Regions from separate parts of the Pseudomonas sp. MS01C9 genome, predicted to be linked through region 1. Evidence: riboswitches for the same ligand, from Rfam matches in the RefSeq annotation. Region 1 holds a riboswitch; the other holds the start of a gene.

Region 1 (7,477 bases):
CCTGTGCAGGATTTGATCTCGACTGGCTTTTACATGAATGTCGCTCATGTTTGCATCGGAGTGCTGGCCCGGTAGAATCGCCGGATCATTTCCCAGGGACCGAGACATGCCGTACCGCGTCTTATTCGGCAGTCTGTTGCTGCTGTTGTCATTTCACGCAGTAGCCAAGGATTCCGTTTCAGCGCTTTCCTACACGCGCGACATCCAGCCGATCTTTACCGAGAAATGCGTGGCGTGCCACGCCTGCTATGACTCCGCCTGCCAACTGAACCTGGGCAGTGCCGAAGGCGCCACCCGGGGCGCCAGCAAGCTATCGGTATACGACGGCGAGCGGCGCCAGGCCGCTGTACCCACTCGCTTGTTCTATGACGCTTCCGGTCCGCACGCCTGGCAGCGCAAGGGCTTCTATTCGGTGCTCGATGCCCAGGGCAGCCAGGCGGCATTGATGGCGCGGATGCTGGCGCTGGGGCACGGCGCGCCGTTGCAACCCAACGCCAAGCTGCCGCAAGACATCGTGCTGGGGCTCGACCGGGACAACAGTTGCCCCATGCCGGGGCAATTCGATCAATACGCTGCGGCGCACCCCAGGGAAGGCATGCCCCTGGCCGTCACGGGCCTGACCGACCAGCAATACCAGACCTTGCAGCGTTGGCTGGCCTCCGGCGCGCCTGTCGACCAGCAAGCCCTGGCTCCAAGCGCCGCCGAAGCCCTGCAAGTGTTGCAATGGGAGAACCTGCTCAACGCCCCCGGCGCCCGTGAAAGCCTGGTTGCCCGCTGGCTGTTCGAGCACTGGTTCCTGGCCCACATCTACTTCAAGGATGGCGAGCGGGGGCATTTCTTCCAGTGGGTGCGTTCGCGCACACCGTCCGGCCAGCCGATCGACCTGATCAACACCCGACGCCCGAACGACGACCCCGGCACCCGGTTCTATTACCGCCTCTGGCCGGTGCAGGGGGTGATCGTGCACAAGACGCACATCACCTATGGGTTGAGCGCGGCCAGGATGGCGCGGATCAAGAGCCTGTTCTACAAGGGCGACTGGCAGGTCACGGCATTGCCGGGCTACGGGCCGGAGCGCCGTTCCAATCCGTTCTCCACCTTCGAGGCGATCCCGGCCCAGGCTCGCTACCAGTTCATGCTTGACAGCGCCGAGTATTTCGTCCGGACCTTCATCCGTGGCCCGGTGTGCCGGGGCCAGATCGCCACGGATGTGATTCGCGACAACTTCTGGGCCCTGTTCCAGGCCCCAGAGCATGACCTTTATATCACCGACCCGAACTACCGCGGCCAGGCCACGCCGTTGCTGGCGATGCCAGGGCAGAACGATGACGTGGGCAGCGTCCTCAGCCTGTGGCTCGATTACCGCGACAAGCGCAACGAGTACGAAGCGTTGCGGCGGGACAATTACGCCGATGTGCCGGCCCCGAGCTGGTCGAGCCTGTGGGCCGGCAATGACAACGCCTTGCTGAGCATTTTTCGCCACTTCGACAGTGCCTCGGTCACCAAGGGCCTGATTGGCGACGTGCCGCAAACCTTGTGGCTGTTCGATTTCCCGTTGCTGGAGCGCACCTATTATCAATTGGCGGTCAATTTCGATGTGTTCGGCAATGTTTCCCACCAGGCCCAGACCCGGCTCTACTTCGACCTGATCCGCAACGGCGCGGAACAGAACTTCCTGCGCCTGATGCCTGCCGATTCGCGGGAAGGCTACCTGGATGACTGGTACCAGTCCGGCGGCAAATTCAAGATGTGGCTGGATTACGAGGCCATCGACAACGACAAGCCGACCGCGCTCAAGCTTGACGAGCGTGACCCCAAGCGGGATTTCGCCCGGCAATTGCTGCTCCGTTACGGAGAGCTGAACGCGCGGCCCGACCCGATCAATCGTTGCGACGGCGCCTATTGCTCGCGTCCGAACATCGACCCGGACCTGCAGAGCGCCGAACAGGCCCTCAGTCGCCTGGTTTCAAGGCCGGCAGCGGGGCTTGGCGTGATCCACCACTTGCCCGAGGCGACCATGCTGCGCATCGAGACCGCCGGTGGCCGGCGGGAGGTCTACAGCCTGCTGCGCAACCGCGCCCACAGCAATGTGGCGTTCCTGCTGGGTGAAGCGATGCGTTACCAGCCTGGGCTGGACACCCTGACGGTGTACCCCGGCGTGCTCAGCAGCTACCCCAACTTCATGTTCAACATCCCGGCCGGGCAAGTGCCGGCGTTCGTCGAGGCCATGGAGCATGCCGAGGATCCCCAGGCTTTCGAGCGGATTGTCGAGCGCTGGGGCATTCGTCGCAGTCACCCGCAATTCTGGTACTACTTCCACGATCTGAGTCGTTATATCCAGGAAACGGAGCCCCTGGAGGAGGGGGTGCTGGATATGAATCGCTACCAGAACCTCTGATGGGCGCGCCCGGCGGCAGACCTTGCGGCGCCGGGTGCTTTCCCGACAAAAATACTGGGACTTTGTCCGGCGCCCTGATTGGCGTAAACTGCCGGCAAGCCTGCGAGGAGTTCCCATGACCGCCATAACCATTACCGATGCCGCCCACGATTACCTGGCCGACCTGCTGTCCAAGCAGAACACCCCGGGAATCGGGATCCGCATCTTCATCACCCAGCCTGGCACCCAGTACGCAGAGACGTGTATCGCCTATTGCAAGCCAGGTGAAGAAAAGCCCGAAGACACCGCGCTGGGGCTCAAGAGCTTCACCGCCTACATCGATTCCTTCAGCGAAGCGTTCCTGGACGACGCGGTGGTGGACTATGCCACCGACCGCATGGGTGGCCAGCTGACCATCAAGGCGCCGAACGCCAAGGTTCCGATGGTCAACGCCGACAGTCCCATCAATGAGCGCATCAACTACTACCTGCAAACCGAGATCAACCCAGGGCTGGCCAGCCACGGCGGCCAGGTGTCGCTGATCGATGTGGTGGAAGACGGCATCGCCGTGCTCCAGTTCGGTGGCGGCTGCCAGGGCTGCGGCCAGGCCGACGTGACCCTCAAGGAAGGCATCGAGCGCACTTTGCTCGAGCGCATCCCGGAGCTCAAGGGCGTGCGCGACGTGACCGACCATACGCAGAAAGAAAACGCCTACTACTGAATACGTGTTCGCCGCGGATTGTGTGTGGCGGGGGAGCAAGCTCCCTCGCCACAATAGTTTCTGCCGTCAGCCTGTACCCCCGTCCCTGTGGGATCTGGGTTGGCTACGTCAAGGCCTGTAGAGATGCGCATGCCCGGCGCGGTACAGCGACGATTCGCTGAACACATCATTGCCCAGCACCCGTCCCACCAGGATCAACGCCGTTCGGCGCAAACCCTTGGCCTGGACCTTCCCGGCGATATCCGCCAACGTCCCCACCACCCAATCCTGATCCGGCCACGTCGCCCGGTGGATCACCGCAATCGGGCAGTCGCCGCCGTAGTGGGGCAGCAGTTCGTCGACGATCTTTTCCAGGTGATTGACCCCCAGGTGAATCGCCATGGTCGCCCGGTGCTGTGCCAGATTGCCCAGTTCTTCCCCAGCAGGCATCGGGGATTTATCGGCGTAACGGGTGAGGATCACGCTCTGGGAGATATCCGGCAAGGTCAGTTCGCTGCCCAGCAGGGCTGCGCAGGCTGAGGTCGCGGTCACGCCCGGGATGATCTCGAATGGAATGCCAAGTGCCCGCAGGCAGCGAATCTGCTCACCGATGGCGCCGTACAGGCTCGGGTCGCCGGAGTGCACCCGGGCCACGTCCTGACCTTTGCGGTGGGCGGTTTCCATCAGCCCGACGATCTGTTCCAGGTGCAGTTCGGCACTGTTGACCACTTGTTCGGCGCAATGGCCATCGAGCACGGCGCTCGGCACCAGGGAGCCGGCGTAGATGATCACCGGGCAACTGCGGATCAAGCGCTGGCCCTTGACGGTGATCAGTTCCGGATCGCCGGGGCCGGCGCCGATGAAGTACACGGTCATGACCGGCTCCTGTGGAAGGTGGGGTGAGCGTCGCCCATATGAAGATCGCTCATGATCCTGGACGGCGATTATCGGGATTTACGCCACGACCGCCAATGCCAACGTGCTCATGGGGCTTGTTTGACGAGGGATCAGCAGGGTTGCGGGTTTCGTGCCCAATTGGTCGGCCAAGGCCAGGGCGGCGCTTTCGGCGATGCCGTAGCAACCGGTTCGCTCGAAGGCGATCTCGGAGCGATGACTGAGCCGCTGCTCGTAACCGGCCAACTGTTCGGCACTCAAGCACGTCAGCGGCAGTGCCAGTTGCCCGGCCAGTTCCAGCAGCCCGGGCTCGTCACGCTTGAGGTCGATGCTGGCCAGGGCCCGCACTTGGTGAAGTTCGATGCCGTGGGCCAACAACGTCTCTTCGAGCAAGGCCCGCAGCGTGCTGGCCGGGCAACCGCGCTGACAGCCCAGGCCGATCACCAGTATCGACCCGGTGCTCATGTGTCGTGGTGGGCTTGACCGTCACGGCGAAACAGCCAGGCGCTGATCAGGCCCAGGGCCAGCCAGAAGGCGATGTTGGTGACCTGGGAGGCGATCTTGAACTGGCTTTCCAGGGCTTCGGGCGCCAGCATCGAGTGGACTTCAGGTTGTGGCGCGCCGATGAGGTGAGGCACCAGCAAGGTCGCGACCCCCAACAGCTTGAGCAGCCAATGCCTGCCGAAGGCGATCAGGGCGATGCCCACCGCCGTGGACGCCGCAGTGCCGATCCACCACATCTGCCGCTGGGTCAGGTCGGCCGCCGCGGTGCCGGGCAACTCCGGGGGCAGGCCAAGGGTCGGTGCCAGGACGAAAGTGGCGTAACCGGCCAGGCCCCAGAGCAGGCCCTGGGAGGTGCGAGTCGGTGCGCGCAAGGTGTACAGGCCCGCGAGCATCAGGGCAAAACCCACGGCGACCACCAGGTTACCGCCAGTGGTGGACAGCACGCGCTGCCAGCCGTCTTCCGGCTCCCACGCCTCGGCATCGTGAGTGTGGGCAACGCCGTCGGTGTGCTCATGGACCTCGGACGCCGGAGCCTTCTCGAAGGTTTCCGCCTGGAGAATCAGTGGCGATACCCACAAGCTCTGCAACAGGGTCAGCAGCAGGGCGGCCAGCAAGCCGCTGAAACCGGCGGTCTGCGCGATACGCTTGATCATGTCGTCAGTTCTCAGTGGCAGGGGAAGGCGGCGCTGTGGCGGGTATCGTGGGCGGCGTTGTGCACCGCTTCGATGTGAGAGAAGCCGGCGAAATAGACCAGCCCCGCACCCAGGATCGAAGCCAGGATCGCGGCGCTCAGGCGTTGGCTCAGGGTGGTGGTGCTGCTGGCGGTGCGGGCGGTGCTGCTGATGGTCGACATGGCGCTTCCCTCTGTTTTTGTTCCGTGGGGGATGCGAGCGCAATGAGACCCCGGGCGAAAGACCGCCGAGGTTCGAACAGCGCCCGCCCACCGCGGGTTTGTTGATGCTTGAGTCATGGGCCGGTCTCCGGGCTCGCGAGGTGCCGGGCTCGTGCCTGGCCTGCAAGCGTCACCTTCCCATGTCCGGGGACACAGTGGTTCAGACGCTTCGCTCGCTTACCGTTGCGGGGGCAGCACCGGACTGACGTGGCTTTGGAGTAAAGCACACGATTCACCGGTTTCCCGTTTCACCCTGTGAAGGGCACCCGTAACTAGGCGCACAGGAGAGCATGGGTGGGGCGGGGCCGTCAATGCACAGGGGGCCGCTGCGCAGCCCGTCGCGAACAAGCTCGCCCCCACAGGGGGGGCTGCGGGATCCAATGTGGGAGCGAGCCTGCTCGCGATGGCGGCGGTAAGGACACCGCATAACTTACTTGCGGAGATTGACCCGTCCCCACACCCTGCGTAGCCTTGCGCCTTCGAGGTTCTTCGGCCTGCGCCGAAGCTAAGAAGGGAACGCGGTCCAAGCCGCGGCTGCCCCCGCAACTGTGAACGGTGATGTTTCTGCAAGGCCACTGTGCATGCCCTTTATCCGGGGTGCGCGGGAAGGCGCAGCAATTGCCAGTCGGATGACTGGCCCACCGTCAGCCAGGAGACCTGCCTCGACACAGATTCTCACTAAAACCGGGCGGGGTGATCCGGTGGCGAAATCTTCCGCGCACGCCTGTGCCAGCGGTTGTCGTCCCGTTTGCCCGCCACCTTGCCAAAGGGCATCCGATGAAAACACTGGCCAAGCTTCCCGTCACCATCGTCACCGGTTTCCTCGGCTCGGGGAAGACCACCCTGCTGCGGCACATGCTCGACAACGCCCAGGGGCGTCGTATCGCCGTGATCGTCAACGAGTTCGGCGAACTGGGCATCGACGGCGAGATCCTCAAGCAGTGCTCCATCGGTTGCACCGAGGAAGAGGCCAACGGCCGCGTCTACGAACTGGCCAACGGTTGCCTGTGCTGCACGGTCCAGGAAGAGTTCTTCCCGGTCATGCGCGAACTGGTGGCCCGGCGTGGCGATCTCGATCACATCCTGATCGAGACCTCCGGCCTGGCCCTGCCCAAGCCGTTGGTCCAGGCCTTCCAATGGCCGGAAATCCGCAGTGCCTGCACTGTCGATGCGGTGATCACCGTGGTCGACAGCCCGGCCGTGGCCGCCGGTACCTTCGCCGCCTTCCCCGACCAGGTGGACGCCCAGCGCAAACTCGATCCGAACCTGGACCACGAGTCACCGCTGCATGAGCTGTTCGCCGATCAACTGGCCAGCGCCGACCTGGTGATTCTCAACAAGGCCGACCTGATCAGCCCAGGCGACCTGGCGAAGGTCCGCCTGGAGGTGGCCGAAGAGCTGCCGCCGGCAGTCAAGGTCATCGAAGCCAGCAGCGGACGCCTGCCCCTGGATGTGCTGATCGGCCTCGGCGCAGGTTCCGAAGAGCACATCGACGGCCGCCATAGCCATCACGACCATCACCACGACGGCGACGATGACGACCACGATCATGACGCCTTCGACTCCATCTCCATCGAGCTGCCCCAGGCCGACGAAAGTCTGTTGCTCGATGCCCTGACCCAACTGGTGGTCCAGCACGGCGTGCTGCGGGTCAAAGGCTTCGCGGCGATTCCGAACAAGCCGATGCGGCTGTTGGTCCAGGGCGTCGGTACGCGCTTCGACAAGCATTTCGATCGCCAGTGGGGCGCGGATGAAGCGCGGGTCACTCGCCTGGTCCTGATTGGCCAGGCCCTGGATGCCGGGCTGCTCGAAGCGCAGTTGCGCGCCGCCCTCGGCGCCTGACCCATGCACCTGCTCAGGACCCAGCCCGGCGGTTTTGTGTCCGATGACAACATTGCCGACCTGGGGCAGACCCCCGCCGAGCTGGTGATCCTGTGCAGTGGCGACTCCAGCCTGGCGCTGCTGGCCGAAGCGGCGAAGCAGTTGCCAGGCGATTATCCCGAGTTTCGCCTCGCCAACCCGATGCAAGTGCAGAACCACGCCTCGGTGGACCTGTACTTCGAAGACGTGCTACGCCACGCCAAGGTCATCCTGCTGTCGCTGCACGGCG
Region 2 (7,477 bases), 2.3 Mb from region 1:
TTGCGCAGGCCCGAGGCAAAGATGCGGTGGTTGCCGCTGGCGCGGTCCACTTCCCAGATGGCCGCACGACCTTCTTCAGCCTCCATGCCGTTCTCCGCGACGTTACTGTTCGAGCCGGTGGTGACGTACAGCTTGCTGCCGTCGCGGCTGGCGATGACGTTTTTGGTCCAGTGGTGGTTGAGCGTGCCGCCCGGCAAGTCGACGACCTTGGTGGGCTGCGCCTTGATTTGCGTGTCGCCGTCCTTGTAGGGAAAACGAATCAACCGGTCAGTGTCGGCCACGTACAGGTCATTGCCCACCAGGGTCATGCCGAACGGCGAGTTGAGGTTCTCCAGGAAAACCGTGCGGGTTTCGGCGATGCCGTCGTGATTGGCGTCACGCAGCAGTGTGATGCGATTGGGGCTTGGCACTCCGGCGCCGGCGCGACCCATGACCTTTTTCATTACCCAGCCGCGCACGCCCTTGGAATCGTCTGGCTTGGGTGGGGCATTGGTTTCGGCTACCAGCACATCGCCGTTGGGCAGCACATAGAGCCAGCGTGGATGATCCAGGCCTTCGGCGAAAGCCTTCACTTGCAGGCCCTGGGCCGGCGTCGGCTTGGCGCCGTCCGGCCAGCCGACAGCTTCGGCGATGTTCACGGTGGGGATCAGGGTCTTGTTCGGTTCCGGCAGCTTCGGCGATGGGCCGGTGCCATCGGACACTTGCAGCGTGGACGATTCGCCGCAAGCGACAAGCCCTGCGGCAAGGACAATGGTCAGGAGATGAGGCGGCTTGAGCATGCTGGCTTCCCTATGAATGCATGTGGTTATTCATAGAGAAGCGTAGACGCGCGATGGTTCCACCCGTCAGCCGTGGGCCTGCTTGAACAGTACGGCGATCCCCGGATGATAATGACCGGCCTCGTTGCGCAACTTGCGGTAGGCGTAAGGGAAATACCAGGCCACGGCGCAGGAGTTTTCCTTCTGCAGTTCATCGACCATGTCCTGCAGCTCTTCGGGCGTGGTGCTTTGCTGGGCTTTTTGCGGCGCGACGAACAGGCAGCCCAGCTTCAGGTCGCTGGCGTAGCTGATGCGCTTGGCGTCGCTGGTGGCTTCGAGCAAGGGCTGGGTCAGGTTGAGGCTCTTGACCTTTGGCCAGCGCTGGGTGGCCTGGATGAAGGCGCGCTCATCCGTACCGGCAATGAACAGGTGGGCCCTGGCGTTGCGTTCGCCTTCTTCATTCTGCTTGCGGGTCGGGGCGTCCTGCAGCGTGACCATCTCGGCCATCCAGGCCGCTGCCGAGAGCAATCCCAGGTTGGCTTTTTCGTCGAACCAGTACGGCGTGTCGTTATCCCCGCGCACGGTGTTGTAGCGATCGATGCAGTCGAACCAGCGTTCGAGCATCGGGCGCAGGAACTCCAGTTTTGGATTGCTGATGATCATGCCTTGCATGCGTTGCCCCCTGTTGTTCTTGTGATATCGGGTGGTAATGTCCATTTGATATCATTTGCCGCATCATGGCACAACATTGACGTCATTTTATTGATCCTGGCCAATAAGCGACGCCCGGCCCGCGGTGGCTTTAATTGACGCTCCTGCCCCAACCCTCTAACCTTCGCGGCTTGTTTCAGGTGCTTTGTGGCCGCAGGCCGACAAAGTGAAACAGGGAAGCCGGTGAGCCCATGCGAGCCCGGCGCTGCCCCCGCAACGGTAAATGAGTCAAGGCTGCCCATGAGCCACTGCGTCCAAGGACGTGGGAAGGCGGGTAGCCCGGCATCACGCCGCTCATGAGCCCGGAGACCGGCCTGATCCATTCAACGGCGTCACGGTGGGCGATGCCAGGCTTGTTGCCGTCTCTTTTTGTGCCCGCCCGCCGTTATCCAGTCCCAACGGAGGCCTCCCCATGACCGGTTCCCCCATTTCCGATGCGTCCGATCGCGACGAACGTCACCTGGCGCGCATGCTGCGCAAGAAAGCCGTGATCGACGAGCGTATTGCCAACGCGCCGAACGAGTGCGGCCTGCTGCTGGTGCTGAGCGGCAACGGCAAGGGCAAGAGCAGCTCTGCGTTCGGCATGCTCGCGCGGGCCATGGGGCATGGCATGCAATGCGGCGTGGTGCAGTTCATCAAGGGGCGCAACAGCACCGGGGAAGAACTGTTTTTCCGTCGCTTCCCGGAGCAGGTGCGTTTTCATGTGATGGGGGAAGGATTTACCTGGGAAACCCAGGACCGCCAGCGCGATATCGCTGCTGCCGAAGCCGCCTGGGCGGTGTCGCGCCAGTTGCTGGGCGATCCGTCCATCGGCCTGGTCGTGCTCGATGAACTCAATATCGCCCTCAAGCATGGATACCTGGACCTGGACCAGGTGCTGAGCGACCTGCAGGCCCGCCCGCCCATGCAGCATGTGGTGGTGACCGGGCGTGGCGCCAAGCCGGAAATGATCGAGTTGGCGGATACCGTCACCGAGATGGGCATGATCAAGCACGCCTTCCAGGCCGGCATCAAGGCGCAGAAGGGTGTCGAGCTGTGAGCGATGCCCGCATGCACAGCCGCCAGTGCCCGGCCGTCCTGATCGCAGCCCCTGCCTCGGGGCAGGGCAAGACCACCGTCACCGCCGCGCTGGCCCGGTTGCATCGCAACCAGGGGCGCAGGGTGCGGGTATTCAAGTGCGGTCCGGATTTTCTCGATCCGATGATCCTGGAGCGCGCCAGCGGCGCGCCGGTCTATCAGCTGGACATGTGGATGGTCGGCGAGCAGGAAAGTCGACGGCTGTTGTGGGAAGCCGCCGGGGAGGCGGACCTGATCCTGATCGAAGGCGTGATGGGGCTGTTCGACGGCACCCCGTCCAGTGCCGACCTGGCGCGGCATTTCGGTGTACCGGTGCTGGCGGTGATCGACGGAACGGCCATGGCCCAGACGTTCGGCGCCCTGGCCCTGGGCCTGGCGCGTTATCAAGCGGACCTGCCGTTTGCCGGGGTGCTGGCCAACCGGGTCGGCACCTTGCGGCATGCGCAACTGCTCGAAGGCAGCCTGACCGAAGGGCTGCGCTGGTACGGCGCGTTGTCCCGGGAAACCGGTATCGAATTGCCCAGCCGTCACCTCGGCCTGGTCCAGGCCAGTGAGCTGAATGACCTGGATCTGCGCCTTGATGCTGCCGCCGAGGCCCTGGCGAGCAGTTGCGAAGTGACGCTGCCGCCGGCCGTGACGTTTGCCGCACCCGAGGTGGTGGCCGTGCAACCCTGGCTCGACGGCGTCCGTATCGCCGTGGCGCGGGACGAAGCGTTTGCGTTCACCTACGGCGCAAGCCTCGACCTGCTGCGGGCCATGGGCGCGCAGTTGAGCTTTTTCTCTCCGATCCATGACACGACGCTGCCCGAAGCGGACAGCCTCTACCTGCCTGGCGGTTACCCGGAGCTGCACCATGTCGCCCTGGCCCGGAACGCGTCGATGCTGGCGGCGATCCGGGCTCACCATGAGGCTGGCAAGCCCTTGCTGGCCGAATGCGGCGGCATGTTGTACCTGCTGGATTCGCTGACCGATGTCGAAGGTACTCGCGCCGAGCTGCTGGGCCTGCTGGCCGGCGAGGCGCAGATGCAGAAACGCCTGGCGGCCCTGGCCCTGCAAGCGGTGGAGCTGCCGGAAGGCACCTTGCGGGGCCATACCTACCATCATTCGCTGACCAGCACCGATGTTGCGCCGATCGCTCGTGGCCAGAGTCCCAATGGCGGGCGTGGAGCCGAGGCGGTTTTCCGGCAGGGGCGGATGACGGCTTCCTATGTTCACTTCTATTTTCCATCAAACCCGAGGGCGATCGCCGCGCTGTTCGCGCCGGTCCCCGAGGCCGCCTTCGCGAACACGTTCGATCACCTGACTCCAGTGGAAGCGGGCTTGCTCGCGAAAAGGCCATGACCGACAACGCTTTCTCCCAGGCCGAACGCGACGCCATCTACCGCGCCATCGCCGAGCGCCGCGACATGCGCCACTTCGCAGGTGGCTCGGTTGAGCCGGCCTTGCTGCGGCGCCTGCTGGAAGCGGCGCATCAGGCTCCCAGCGTGGGCCTGATGCAGCCGTGGCGATTCATTCGCATCAGTGACCGCGCCCTGCGCGGCAATATCCGGCAGTTGGTGGAAGAGGAACGTGTTCGCACTGCCGAGGCCCTGGGCGAGCGTAGCGATGAGTTCATGAAGCTCAAGGTCGAAGGCATCGACGACTGCGCCGAAGTGTTGGTGGCCGCGTTGATGGATGATCGCGAGCGGCATATCTTCGGGCGTCGGACCTTGCCGGAAATGGATCTGGCCTCGCTGTCCTGCGCCATCCAGAACCTGTGGCTGGCCGCCCGTGCCGAAGGGTTGGGGATGGGCTGGGTGTCGTTGTTCGAGCCCCAGGCCCTGGCCGACCTGCTGGGGTTGCCCGTCGGCGCCAAGCCCCTGGCGATTCTGTGCCTGGGGCCGGTGCAGAGCTTTTACCCGGCTCCGATGCTCACCCTGGAGGGCTGGGCGCAATCGAGGCCGCTCAATGAACTGCTTTATGAAAACCGTTGGGGCGTGAGCTCATGAGCGTGGCACTGCTCAGCGCTGCTGCGGTGGCGTTGGATGCGTTGCTGGGCGAACCTCGACGCTGGCATCCGTTGGTGGCGTTCGGCGGATTTGCCGATCGCATCGAACAACGTTTCAACGGGGGCGGGCGCGGCTGGCGCAGCCACGGTGTCACGGCGTGGTTCATCGCCGTGGTGCCGTTGACCTTGCTGGCCACGGCCTTGTCCTGGGCCCCCCTGGTGGGTTGGCTGGTGGACATCCTGGCCTTGTACTGCGCCCTCGGGCTGCGCAGCCTGGGGGAACATGTCGAGCCGGTAGCCCGGGCGTTGCGCAGTGGGGACCTGGACGAAGCGCGTCGGCGGGTGGGCTATCTGGTCAGCCGTGAGACCCGTGAGCTGGACGAAACCGCTGTCGCGCGCGCTGCCACCGAATCGGTGCTGGAGAATGGCAGCGACGCGGTATTCGCCGCCTTGTTCTGGTTCGCCGTGGCCGGCGCGCCCGGCGTGGTGTTGTACCGCTTGAGCAATACCCTCGATGCGATGTGGGGCTACCGCAACGAACGCTTCGAGCGGTTCGGTTGGGCTGCGGCCAGAATCGATGATGGCCTCAATTACATTCCGGCGCGGCTGGTGGCGTTGACCTACGCGTTGCTGGGGAAAACCCGAGTGGCGCTGCGGTGCTGGCGTCGCCAGGGGCCGACCTGGGACAGCCCCAACGCCGGGCCCGTCATGGCGGCCGGTGCCGGGGCGCTTGGGGTCGAGCTGGGAGGCGCGGCGGTTTACCACGGCGAGCTGCACCAGCGTCCGCCTTTGGGCGAGGGCGTTCCGGCGAGCGCCGATTCCATCGATCGCGGCTGGCAACTGGTCCAGCGCGGCGTATGGTTGTGGTTGCTGATCCTCTGCCTGGGAGCCGAGTTTTATGCTTGAGCACGGTGGGCGCCTGCGCAACGCGGCCCGGCAATACGGTATTGCCGAGGCGCAATGGCTCGATCTGTCCAGCGGCCTGGCGCCCTGGCCGTTCGAGGTTCCGGCGATTCCACTGCGCGCCTGGGCCCGGCTGCCTGAGGCGGATGATGGGCTGGAACAGGCGGCCCGCGATTATTACGGCGCTGAGCATGTGCTGCCGGTGGCAGGTTCCCAGATGGCCATCCAGTTGTTGCCCCGCCTGCGCCGCACCGGCAAGGTCGGCGTGCTGTCGCCCTGTTACGCCGAGCACGCCGAGGCCTGGCGCCGAAGTGGCTACATCGTGCGGGAAGTGCTGGAAGCGGAAGTGGATTTCTTCCTCGACAGCCTCGATGTGCTGGTGGTGGTCAACCCGAACAACCCCACGGGCCTGAGCCTGAGCCCGGAGCGTCTGCTCGACTGGCATGCCCGGCTGGCCCAGCGCGGTGGCTGGCTGGTGGTCGATGAAGCGTTCATGGATGTCACGCCGCAACTGAGCCTGGCGGCCCATGCCCATCAGGTCGGTCTGATCGTGCTGCGTTCGTTCGGCAAGTTCTTTGGGCTGGCCGGAGTTCGCCTGGGCTTTGTATTGGCCGAGCGGCACTTGCTCAGGTTGTTGGCCGAACAGGTCGGGCCATGGGCCGTCAGCGGGCCGACGCGGGTGCTGGGGCAGGCCTGTTTGCTGGACCATGCCGCTCAGGTCCGCCAGCGACAGCGCTGTGAAGTCACCAGCCAGCGCCTGGCGCTGACCCTGGAGCGTCATGGCTTCAAGCCCCAGGGCGGCTGCGGGCTGTTCCAGTGGCTGGTGACCGAGCATGCCCAGATGCTTCACGATTTCATGGCCCGCCGCGGCATTCTCCTGCGCTTGTTTTCCCACAACAGCAGCCTGCGGTTCGGGCTTGCAGCCGACGATGCAGAATTCCTGCGCCTCGAACAGGCATTAGAGGCCTACACCAAGGATCTTCCATGACCACTTTGATGGTGCAGGGCACCACATCCGATGCCGGCAAAAGTACCCTGGTGACGGCGCTGTGCCGCTGGGTCCGCCGCCAGGGCGTCAGCGTGGTGCCGTTCAAGCCGCAGAACATGGCGCTCAACAGCGCGGTGACCGCCGATGGCGGCGAAATCGGGCGCGCCCAGGCGGTACAGGCCCAGGCCGCAGGCCTTGAGCCCCATACCGACATGAACCCGGTGCTGCTCAAGCCCAACAGCGACACCGGGGCCCAGGTCATCATCCATGGGCGTGCCGTGACCACCATGAACGCCGTTGCCTATCACGATTACAAAGCCATCGCGATGCAAGCGGTATTGGCCTCTCACCGGCGGTTGAGCGAGGCCTATCCGGTGGTGATGGTGGAAGGTGCGGGATCGCCGGCGGAAATCAATCTGCGGGCCGGCGACATCGCCAACATGGGCTTTGCCGAAGCGGTGGACTGCCCGGTCCTGCTGATCGCCGATATCAATCGCGGCGGGGTCTTCGCCCATCTGGTGGGCACCCTGGAATTGCTGTCGCCCAGCGAGCAGGCGCGGGTGAAAGGCTTCGTCATCAACCGATTTCGCGGCGACATCGCCTTGCTGCAGCCGGGCCTGGATTGGCTTGAGGCGCGTACCGGCAAACCGGTTATTGGCGTGTTGCCCTACGTGACGGATCTGCACCTGGAGGCCGAGGATGGCCTCGACCAGCGCCAGGCCGACAAGGTCGGGCAGGTGCTCAAGGTGGTGGTGCCGGTGTTGCCGCGCATCAGCAACCATACCGATTTCGATCCGTTGCGCCTGCACCCGCAGGTGGACCTGCAATTCATCGGCCCTGGCCAGGCCATTGCGCCGGCCGACCTGATCATCCTGCCCGGTTCGAAAAGCGTGCGCAGCGACCTGGTCTATTTGCGTGCCAACGGCTGGGAGGCGGCTATCCAACGCCACTTGCGCTATGGCGGCAAACTGCTGGGGGTCTGCGGTGGTTTGCAGATGCTCGGCCAGCAGGTCCACGACCCGCTGGGGCTGGAGGGCGCGGCGGGCTCCAGTG

Evidence for each region. A riboswitch is a leader RNA that binds a small molecule or an ion and turns the genes downstream of it on or off. The one in region 1 is predicted to bind cobalamin.
Region 2: it holds a riboswitch for cobalamin, as region 1 does, so the genes downstream of both, cobO (cob(I)yrinic acid a,c-diamide adenosyltransferase) here and cobW (cobalamin biosynthesis protein CobW) in region 1, are expected to answer to the same signal.

What each region holds. Positions count from the first base shown of each region.
Region 1 is NZ_CM177073.1:4,765,363-4,772,839, forward strand. It holds gene AC1M7R_RS21750 (fatty acid cis/trans isomerase) at 107-2,398, shown strand; gene nfuA (Fe-S biogenesis protein NfuA) at 2,514-3,098, shown strand; gene cobM (precorrin-4 C(11)-methyltransferase) at 3,207-3,953, opposite strand; gene AC1M7R_RS21765 (cobalamin biosynthesis protein) at 4,032-4,436, opposite strand; gene AC1M7R_RS21770 (CbtA family protein) at 4,433-5,128, opposite strand; gene AC1M7R_RS21775 (CbtB domain-containing protein) at 5,140-5,328, opposite strand; cobalamin riboswitch at 5,430-5,652, opposite strand; cobalamin riboswitch at 5,833-6,046, shown strand; gene cobW (cobalamin biosynthesis protein CobW) at 6,145-7,209, shown strand; gene cobN (cobaltochelatase subunit CobN) at 7,213-7,477, shown strand, end outside.
Region 2 is NZ_CM177073.1:914,588-922,064, reverse strand. It holds gene AC1M7R_RS04280 (PQQ-dependent sugar dehydrogenase) at 1-779, opposite strand, end outside; gene AC1M7R_RS04275 (hypothetical protein) at 846-1,430, opposite strand; cobalamin riboswitch at 1,591-1,801, shown strand; gene cobO (cob(I)yrinic acid a,c-diamide adenosyltransferase) at 1,882-2,508, shown strand; gene AC1M7R_RS04265 (cobyrinic acid a,c-diamide synthase CobB) at 2,520-3,887, shown strand; gene bluB (5,6-dimethylbenzimidazole synthase) at 3,884-4,534, shown strand; gene cbiB (adenosylcobinamide-phosphate synthase CbiB) at 4,531-5,439, shown strand; gene cobD (threonine-phosphate decarboxylase CobD) at 5,432-6,424, shown strand; gene AC1M7R_RS04245 (cobyric acid synthase) at 6,421-7,477, shown strand, end outside.